2 regions of the Streptomyces sp. NPDC005151 genome follow, and region 1 is predicted to be linked to the other one. Evidence: riboswitches for the same ligand, from Rfam matches in the RefSeq annotation. Region 1 holds a riboswitch; the other holds the start of a gene.
What was found. A riboswitch is a leader RNA that binds a small molecule or an ion and turns the genes downstream of it on or off. The one in region 1 is predicted to bind cyclic di-AMP.
Positions count from the first base shown of each region.

Region 1 (5,037 bases):
CGCAACGGCTGGAGGCGGAGGTCAGGCGTCCGGCGGACGCCGAGGCGTACCGGCAGCGCACGCTTGCCGAGGCCGCCCGCGACCAGGCGAAGTTCCAGGCCGACGGCAGTGCGTACGCCGAACGGGCCGTCGCCCAGGCGCAGGCCGACGCCAACACCGCGCGTGCCGCCTCGCTCCGGGACGGCAATCAGGAGCTGATCGCGGCCAACCGGATCGTGGAGAACCTGCCGGCCCTGGCCGACGCGGCCGCCCGCGGGATGTCGGGGGCCGACCTCACCGTGCTCAACGGCACCAACGGTGTCAATGAGATGGCGGCGGGCGTGGTCAGCCAGGGGATGGCGATCCTCCACGCACTCCAGCGCGGTGCGAGCACGGCGAAGCCGGCGGTCGACGCGAAGCGGGCCCCGCACATCACCGACTCGAACTGAGCCGGGCTGCTTCTCCGCCCCGGAGGCCTCCGGGGCGGGGGATTCCGCCACGGGGGATTCCGCTGCGGGGGTGGCGACAGCCTCGTCCATCGCTGCCCGTGCGGCTGCGGAAACCTTTCGCTGATGCATCAGAACCCCATGAATCCCGCGGTGAACCCGCTGATCAGCCCCGTACCGCATGGTTGACCGCGTTGGCCGCGTTGGCCGACGCGCTGTCCGGCAGACCGATGATCACGTCATTGACCCCGCACTCATCACCGCACCGATCGTCGGGCAAGGCGATGGCGCGTGCCCAGCGGTGTTCTCACACGGGCAGCCCGCCGGTCCGGAGGGTGCAGCAGAAACCCTGCGGCAGAAGGCACTTCGCCGGCAACTGCTTCTCGAATTCGGTGCCTTGGGCCAGTGGCGGGAGCGGATGGGTGCAGGCGGATCAGTAAATGGTCAACTGTCCGCCCCGGATGGCGTAGAGTTGTGTTTACCGACGCGGGGTGGAGCAGCTCGGTAGCTCGCTGGGCTCATAACCCAGAGGTCGCAGGTTCAAATCCTGTCCCCGCTACTGAAGAATCAGGCCCGGCATGCATAGAGCGTGCCGGGCCTGATTCGTGTTTTCCGTCCCCCCTTCGGCCGATGCGGAGTCGCCGCGCGACGCCGCTCCGGCAAGCCTGGGGGAGTGGGGTGCGGCACCGTCCGCAGCCAGGCGCGTACCGGGCAGGAGGCCGTGGGGCGTATCGGGCAGGAGACCGCAGGAGCCGCTGCGCGTACCGGGCAGGAGACCACAGGTGGGGATGGCGGAGAAGCCGCTCGGGGTGCGGGGCGGAGGCGGCAGCCCTTCCCGGCGGTTCGTCCGCGCGCTGCCGGCGCTGCTGATCGCCGCCGGGCTCGTGTTCGACATCCTCACCCCGCCGCCGTTCACCGCCGTGCCGCTGTTCGTGGCGGCCCCGCTGGTCGCCGCACCGTTCTTCTCACGGGCGGGCACCGTCCGTATCGGCGTCGCCTCGCTGCTCTCGATCCTCGTCCTGCGGAGCGAGAGCGGCACGGTGCTGCAGGTCGTGCCGTCCCTCGAGGTCATCACCGTGCTCACCGCCTCGGTCCTCGCCCTCTTCATCAACGGAGTCGTAGGGCGCGGCAATGAGCAGCTGGCTTCGGCGCGGGTCATCGCGGAGACCGCCATGCGGGCCGTGCTGCCGGAGCCGGACGACTGGATCGGCGGGCTGCAGGTCGCCGCGCGGTACGAGGCGGCACAGGCGGACGAGTTCGTCGGCGGCGACCTGTTCGCCGTGGTGGACACCCCGCACGGCGTGCGGCTGGTGGTCGGGGACGTGCGGGGCAAGGGGCTCGACGCGGTCGAGGCGGTGGCGGTGATCATCGGCGCGTTCCGGGAGGTCGCCGAGCACGAGGCTTCGCTGGAGGGCGTGGCGCAGCGGCTGGAGCGGGCGCTGGCCCGGGAGGGGGAGCGACGCGGCGGGATCGATCCGGTCGAGGGGTTCGTCACCGCCGTACTCGCCGAGATCCCGCACGGTGCGGCCGAGGTGCGGATCGTCAACCGCGGCCACCCCGAGCCGCTGCTGCTCCACCCCGACGGGGGGGTGGAGGTGCTGGTTCCGAGCGTGCCCGCGCTGCCGCTCGGCATGGGTCTGGGGGCGTGGCCGGACCTGGCCGACGCCTGGAGTCTGGCCGCCGGGACCACGCTGCTCGTCTACACCGACGGTCTCTCCGAGGCGCGCGACAAGCATGGGGTGTTCTACGACCCGGCGGCCCGGCTGCGTGGGCGGATTTTCCCCGGGCCCGAGGAGCTGCTGTCCGCGCTGACCGATGACGTACGGCTGCACACGGGCGGCAAGTCCACCGACGACCTGGCGCTGGTCGCGGTCGTACGGCCCGCGGAGGGGCAGCCGGAGCGCCGCAGGACCGTGAAGATCGTGGGGCGCGGGCAGGAATGAGGCGTGGCCGCGGTGAGCACACGAGGACGATGCCACCGTGCGTAATCGAAGAGTGCCGCTCTGCATAACGTTTGACGCAACGTCAGAAAGACGGTAGTGGCTGAGCCCGGGTCAACTCGCCCGATTCCACCCGGTTGTGTCCCGTAAAGTCCAGGCCAAGGCCGTGAACGATCAGTGGGAACGGCTTGGAATCAGGCCCGTGTGTCTATTAACGTTCGATAACGCAGCGCGGTCGTCCCAGCCGTCGTCAGTGGCGGCACCGTGCGCGAGCGCCGAATTCCGCAAGGGAACCGGGGAACCACCTACATGGGGTGAATCGGACACCTGTGTCTCGTGAGAGGCAGAGGGATCCGTAGGAGACCTTCCTGCTCCGAACCCGTCAGCTAACCCGGTAGGCGAGAAGGAAGGAAAGGAGTGCGCCTCCGTGGCGTCCAACAAGCCTGCCCCCGAAGCCCCTTCCCGGTTCGGCTCCGACTTCACCACTGAGTACGGATCCGGGACGGACACCGAGTTCGGCACCGGGTTCACCACCGAGTCCGGGACCGAAGGCTTCGGAGAGACCGACCGGGCCTGGGAGGAATGGAACCCCACCGAGGAGTCCGTCCGCCCCGTACGCGGCAGGCACCGCGTCGCCAAGCAGCGCAACGGGCTCGCCCGTAGCTCCACGGTTCTCGGCGTCGGCGTCATCGCGGCCGTCGGCGCGGGCGGTATGGCCACCGCGCAGAGCAAGCCGCCGGTCTCCATCTCCCTTCCCGATTCCGTCGCGGACAAGCTCCCCGACGCCAACTCCCTCCCCGGCGTGGGCGCGCTGTTCTCCGAGGGGTCCGCCACCGACCAGGCCCAGGCCCAGGCCAAGACCGCCGCCGCACCGCTGACCAGCGCGGGCATCACCACCGCCGAGGCCGAGCAGGGCGCCACCGACGCCGGCGAGGCGCTCCGCGCCCGTATCCTCCAGCAGGCCGAGCAGCAGCAGAACGCCGCCGACGCGGAGGCCAAGGCGGCCGAGGAGAAGGCCGCCGCGGAGAAGGCGGCAGCCGAGGCGAAGCAGAAGCAGGACATCGCCGAGGCCAAGGCCGAGGCCGAGAAGAAGAAGGCGGAGGAAGAGGCGAAGGCGAAGGCCGAGGCCGAGCGGCTCGCCAAACTGGCCGCCAGTTACGCCATCCCCACTTCCTCGTACACGGTCACCTCGACCTTCGGCCAAGCCGGTTCGATGTGGTCCTCCGGCTACCACACCGGTCTCGACTTCGCGGCGCCGACCGGCACCCCGATCAAGGCCATCCACACCGGCACCATCAAGTCGGCGGGCTGGTCCGGCTCCTACGGCTACCGCACGGTCCTGGAGCTCGAGGACGGTACGGAGCTGTGGTTCTGTCACCAGTCGTCGATCGACGTCAGCGCCGGCCAGAAGGTCACCACCGGTGAGACCATCGGCCGCGTCGGCGCCACCGGAAATGTGACGGGTCCCCACCTCCACCTGGAGGTCCACACCCCGAGCGGCACGGGCATCGACCCGATGACCTGGCTGCGCGACAAGGGCCTCACGGTCTGACCCGATGAACGCGGGCCGGTCCCACCGGCCCGCCACCGATCCCCGGCAGTCCTGACGCTCACCCCCCGACGTCAGGGCTGCCGGTCCGTTTGTCCACGAGTGCCCCCTTGGGGAAGAGGCAGCGGCTGGGCGGTGCGACGGGGCAAAGCTTGCCGGGAGGGGCACTAGCGGAGCGGGGCGCTGCCGCGCCCGTGGGGCGGCTGGTGATACGGCTGCCCAGGGGGCGACAGGTACGGGTTGTGGCCGCCGTACGGCTGGTACTGCTGCGGAACCGGCGCCGGGGCCGTGTAGTGCGGGCGCAGACGGCCCGTCGCCTGTGCCGCGTACGCCAGGGCGGGGGCGGCCACCTCCCGGCGCTGCCAGAGATGGTGCAGCAGTTCCAGTTCACGTGCGGTGAAGTCCGGTTCCGCCGCCCCGCGGCCGGCCCTGCGGCGCAGGAATGCCAGGGACGTGGCGAACGACTCGTACTCGGCGACCGCCCGCGCCGCAGCCTTGCCGCGCGCCCTGGCCTGCGCCTTGGCGTGGCTCCGTATCTGCGGCGCGATCCGGCTGTGAGCGCCGTGGGCGGGGCCGTAGGCAGGGGCGTACCCGTAGCCCGGGGCTCCGTACCCCGCTTGCGCGTGCTGCCGGCGCGCCAGGTCCCGGGCCAGGCCGCGGGCCCGCATCGAGGAGAGCGCGAGCGGCTCGGCAGGGGTCAGCCAGCCGGCGGCCGCGTACGCGGGCAGCTCGGTCGCCAGGGTGCGCAGCTCCTGCTGGCGGGACCAGATCGCCAGCCAGGTGACCAGTCCGAAGACCGGGACCATGAACACCCCGTACACGACATAGAAGCCGTACGGGCCGAACGTCCCCGAGCCGTTCCACAGGGCGTGCGTGCCCATGGCGAGGATCAGTCCGAGCATCGGCAGCGCGATGCGGCGGATGCGGTTGCGGTGTGCGCTCAGCGCCGCGAAGCCGAAGCCCAGGCCGGTCAGCACGGTGAAGAGGGGATGCGCGAACGGCGTCATCACCCCTCGTACGAAGAAGGTCGCGGCCGTGACCGACGCCAGGCCCGAGTTGCCGATCTGCTGGTCCTCGCCGAACGCGTTGCCCAGATAGAGGATGTTCTCGGTGAAGGCGAAGC
Region 1 is NZ_JBSFYR010000017.1:88,312-93,348, forward strand. It holds gene ACWD6R_RS12770 (SPFH domain-containing protein) at 1-428, shown strand, start outside; tRNA gene ACWD6R_RS12775 (tRNA-Met) at 911-984, shown strand; gene ACWD6R_RS12780 (PP2C family protein-serine/threonine phosphatase) at 1,214-2,368, shown strand; cyclic di-AMP (ydaO/yuaA leader) riboswitch at 2,629-2,781, shown strand; gene ACWD6R_RS12785 (M23 family metallopeptidase) at 2,793-3,917, shown strand; gene ACWD6R_RS12790 (PrsW family intramembrane metalloprotease) at 4,082-5,037, opposite strand, start outside.

Region 2 (5,037 bases), on a different contig from region 1:
GCGGTGTGCGGGGACGCCGTCGATCGTTCCCTGGTCGGCGGCGAACGAGCTGTTCACGGCGTACGTACGGCCGGTGAAGCCCGCACCGAGGAGGTTGCGCAGAACCGTGCGGCCGACCCCGCCGGGGTTACGGCCGGTGCCGATGACGGCGACGGACCCCGGTGTGATCAGCCGCTGCACCGACCGCGCCTCCGCCCGCTGCTCGCGGGCGCGCTGGACGGCGAGGGACTCGGCGGTCGGTTCGAGGTCGAGGGTGAGATGGACGGCGCCGTCCTCGAAGCTGCGCTGCTGGGTGTACCCGGCGTCACGGAACACCTTGATCATCTTGTTGTTGGCGGGCAGCACCTCGGCGGCGAAGCGCCGGATGCCGCGCTCACGCGCCACTGCGGCGATGTGTTCGAGGAGCGCCGATGCCACGCCGCGGCCCTGGTGCGCGTCCTGGACGAGAAAGGCGACCTCGGCCTCGTCGGCGGGGGCGGAGGCCGGCCGGCCGGCCGCGTCGATCCGGTCGTAGCGGACGGTGGCGATGAACTCACCGCCGACCGTGACGGCGAGCCCCACCCGGTCGACGTAGTCGTGATGGGTGAAGCGGTGGACGTCCTTGGCGGACAGACGGGGGTAAGGAGCGAAGAACCGGTAGTACTTCGACTCGTCGGAGACCTGCTCGTAGAAGCTGACCAGGCGCTCGGCATCGTCCGTGGTGATGGGCCTGATGCGGGCCGTACCGCCGTCGCGGAGCACCACGTCCGCTTCCCAGTGGTCGGGGTACGCGTGGTGCGGACTCTGCTCCGGCGCGGGCTGCATGGGCAAAGCCTACGGCGCGGTCAGCGGTCGCGTAGGGCCCGGGGCCGGGGCAGTCTGAGAGCTCCGATCGGCCGTGCGGCACGGGCTGGGGCCGGGTTGCGGGTCGGCGGGAAGACAGCGACTGCGTGAGAGACTGGTCTAGACAACCATTGATTCGTGAAGGGCAGAACCATGGCTGAGCGCCGCGTAAATGTCGGTTGGGCCGAGGGCCTGCACGCCCGCCCCGCTTCCATCTTCGTCCGTGCCGCCACGGCGTCCGGCGTCCCCGTGACGATCGCCAAGTCCGACGGCCCCCCGGTGAACGCCGCCTCCATGCTCGCGGTGCTCGGTCTCGGCGCGCACGGCGGCGAGGAGATCGTGCTCGCCTCCGAGGCGGACGACGCGGAAGCCGCGCTCGACCGTCTGGCGAAGCTGGTCACCGAGGGGCTCGAGGAGCTCCCTGAGACCGTCTGATTCCAGGGTTCCGATCAGGGGGGAAGCCTTTCCGGCCGATTCCTGTCCGGTCTATTTCTGTGGCGGAGCCGCGGTACCCCCCAACCGGGGCCGCGGCTCCTTCGTTTTCGGATACCGACAATACATTCGGAGCGAATTCAGGCAGCTCAAAGAAAGCCCCGCGCATCTACTTCTCTTTGTATACGGCGCATGTGTTAATTCCGGCCGCTCGCGGTGTTTACGGCATGTTGCGAAGTCCTCACCCGGCCGCCGGAGCGGGGGCGCCGGCATCACGGCCCGGGGCACCGCCCGCGCGGCGCAGCCGGTGCGCGGCGGTGGCCCGCTCGGCGTGCTGGGCGGCCAGCGCCCTGGCCCGTTCCGCGTCGCCGCGCGCCACGGCGTCCACGATGGCTCCGTGCTCGCCCCAGGAATCGGCGGGGCGGGCCGACTGCTCGACCGCGTACATCCAGGCGATCTTGTGCCGTAGCTGGGTGAGCAGCGCGGTGAGCCCGGGGCTGCCGGACGCCTGGGCGAGCGTCTCGTGGAACCAGCCGCCCAGGGAGCGCAGATCCTCCCCCTCGCCCCGCCGCGCCCTGTCCTGACCCAGCCTGACCAGGCCGCGCAGCACCTTGAGGTGCGCCTCGGTGCGACGTTGCGCGGCACGGGCCGCACCCAGCGGCTCCAGCAGCATCCGTACCTCCAGAAGGTCGGCGGCCTCCTGTTCGGTGGGCTCGGCGACACAGGCACCGGCATGTCGGCGAGTGACCACGAAGCCCTCGGATTCCAGGGTGCGCAGCGCTTCCCGCACCGGGACACGGGAGACCCCGTAACGGCGCGCGAGCAGCTCCTCGGTGAGTCTGCTGCCGCGTTCGAAGACACCGGAGACGATGTCGTCACGGATTGCCGTGCATACCGATTGCGCCGGAATGCGCATGTCCGAACCTCCGCCTTAATCCCCGCGAAACGCGGCCGATCGACGCCTGTTCTGTGACTCTATTGCAATGCAACTGCATTTCCGACGCCGGGCCGAAAACCATGAATATCTTCTGGCCCGGGGACGGTTCCGCGGGGCGGTTCGGCAGGGGCGGACACGACGAAGGCCCCGGCGGGAAACCGAGGCCTTCGGGGTGTTGCGGACGGGACGTCGGTCAGACGTTCACGCCATGGGCGCGCAGGTACGCCACGGGGTCCATGTCGGAGCCGTACGAAGGCGTGGTGCGGGCCTCGAAGTGGAGGTGCGGTCCGGTGGAGTTGCCGGTCGAGCCGGAGAGGCCGATCTGCTGGCCCGCGCCGACGCTCTGGCCGACGGAGACGCCGATCGAGGAGAGGTGGCCGTACTGGGTGTACGTGCCGTCCGTCATCCGCAGCACGATGTTGTTGCCGTATGCGCCGCCCCAGCCCGCCTCGACGACCGTGCCGGCGCCGACGGCGACGACGGAGCTTCCGGAGGCGGCATGGAAGTCGATGCCCGAGTGGCGGCCGGAGGACCAGAGGGACCCGCTCGACTTGTAGCCGGTGGTGGCGTACGAACCGGCGACCGGGAGCTGGAAGGAGCCCAGGCGGGTGCGCTCGGCGGAACGGGTGGCGCGGGCCTTCGCGTCACGGGCCGCCTTGGCGCGGGCCTCGGCCTCGGCCTTCGCCGCCGCCTTGGCCTTCGCTTCGGCCTTGGCTGCCGCGGCAGCCTTCGCCTTCACCTTCGCGGCGACGTCGGCCTGGCGCTTCTGCACCTTGGCCTGGGTGGCCACCTGGTCGGCGAGGCCATCCTCGATGGCGATGATCTGGGTCAGGCCGGTTTCATTGACGAAGGAGGCCTCGGCATCCGCGGCGAGGGCCGGAGAGGCCAGTCCGCCGATGACGCCGGTGGTCGCCAGCGTCGCGACTCCGGCGATGCGTGCGCTCCCGCGCTTCAGGCGGCTCGGGGCACGGTGCTTCCCGGTGGGGCGGGTGAACGCCATGAAGTAGCTGGTCCTTTCCTTCCTTCTCGCCTACCGGGTTAGCTGACGGGTTCGGAGCAGGAAGGTCTCCTACGGATCCCCGGCCTCACAGGAGGTCGCGGCATCCGATTCACCCCAGGGACTGTGTGGGTCCCCGGCTCCCCAGGCTCGCGCCTGACGGGGACTCGGCGATCACTGCCCGGCGCCACGGATGCGGCATACGAGTGACGGACAGTGGAGCCGACGCTAGGCGGGGGCACTTTCATTCACCAAACGGACAGGGCGCTTTGTAGCGCATCCCACAGGGCAAGGAATAAGTTTTCATCTCAAATCAGACAAAAGGGAAGACCCTGGCGAGAAGCGACTCGCCAGGGTCTCTCTTTGCCCCTCTTTGCGGGACTTTGGTGCATCAGCCGGTGACGACCGACACCTCTCCGATGCCCAACGCCCTGACCCGCTCCTCGATCTGCGCGGCGTCGCCGACGAGAATCGTGACCAGCCGGTCCACGGGGAAGGCGTTGACCACGGCTGCGGTCGCCTCGACCGTGCCGGTCTCGGCCAGGCGGGCGTACAGCTGCGCCTGGTAGTCGTCCGGGAGGTGCTGCTCGACCTGGTCGGCGAGCGTGCCGGCGACGGAGGCAGCCGTCTCGAACTTCAGCGGGGCGACACCCACGAGGTTCTGCACAGCGGTCTCGCGCTCGGCGTCGGTCAGCCCCTCGGCCACCAGCGTCCGCAGGACCTTCCACAGGTCGTCGAGCGCCGGTCCGGTGGACTCCGTGTCCACCGAGCCACTGATCGCCAGCATCGCCGCGCCGGTCGCCCCGGAGGCGGAGTCCGGGGCCGTCGAGCGCAGGACCTGCCCGAAGGCCCGCACGCCGTAGGTGTAGCCCTTCTCCTCGCGCAGCACCCGGTCCAGCCGGGAGGTGAGTGTGCCGCCCAGGCAGTAGGTGCCGAGGACCTGGGCCGGCCACACGCTGTCGTGCCGGTCGGCGCCGATGCGGCCGATCAGCAGCTGTGTCTGCACGGCGCCCGGACGGTCGACGATCACCACGCGGCCGGTGTCGTCGGCAGTGATCGGCGGGACCGGACGGGGCTCCACGGTGTTCCCGGTCCAGTCGCCGATGGTGTCGGCGAGCAGGGCGTCCAGGTCGATACCGGTGAGGTCGCCGACGACGACGGCGGTCGCGGTGGACGGCCGGACATGGGCCTCGTAGAAGGCTCGCACGGCCGCGGAGTCGATCCGCTCCACCGTCTCCTCGGTGCCCTGGCGCGGGCGTGACATCCGCGACGTGGCCGGGAAGAGCTCCTTGGAGAGCTGCTTGGCGGCACGCCGGGCCGGGTTGGCCTGCTCGTGCGGAATCTCGTCGAGCCGGTTGTTCACCAGTCGCTCGATCTCGCTGTCGGCGAACGCGGGCGCCCGCAGCGCCTCGGCGACCAGCCCGAGAGCCTTGGCCAGCCGGGAGGCCGGAACCTCCAGGGAGACCCGCATGCCGGGATGGTCGGCGTGCGCGTCGAGGGTGGCGCCGCAACGCTCCAGCTCGGCGGCGAACTCCTCGGCGGAGTGCTTGTCGGTGCCCTCGGAAAGGGCTCGCGCCATGATCGTGGCCACGCCGTCGAGGCCCTCGGGCTCGGCGTCCAGCGGGGCGTCGAGGAAGATCTCGACCGCGACGACCTGCTGGCCGGGACGGTGGCAGCGCAGCACCGTCAGCCCATTGGGCAGGGCGCCGCGCTCGGGTGCGGGAAAGGCCCAGGGCCTGGCCGTGCCGGGGGTCGGCTGCGGGTGGTACTCCATCGATACTCCAGTCGCGGCAGCGTCGGTCACTTGTCCGCCCCTTCGTGCGCGTCGGTGTCGGTGTCCGTCTCGTCG
Region 2 is NZ_JBSFYR010000013.1:72,168-77,204, reverse strand. It holds gene ACWD6R_RS10365 (bifunctional acetate--CoA ligase family protein/GNAT family N-acetyltransferase) at 1-804, opposite strand, end outside; gene ACWD6R_RS10360 (HPr family phosphocarrier protein) at 976-1,257, shown strand; partial or broken gene ACWD6R_RS10355 (GntR family transcriptional regulator) at 1,452-2,170, opposite strand; gene ACWD6R_RS10350 (M23 family metallopeptidase) at 2,385-3,191, opposite strand; cyclic di-AMP (ydaO/yuaA leader) riboswitch at 3,205-3,371, opposite strand; gene ACWD6R_RS10345 (M16 family metallopeptidase) at 3,580-4,962, opposite strand; gene ACWD6R_RS10340 (M16 family metallopeptidase) at 4,989-5,037, opposite strand, start outside.
Region 2: another riboswitch for cyclic di-AMP. It lies ahead of ACWD6R_RS10350 (M23 family metallopeptidase); the one in region 1 lies ahead of ACWD6R_RS12785 (M23 family metallopeptidase).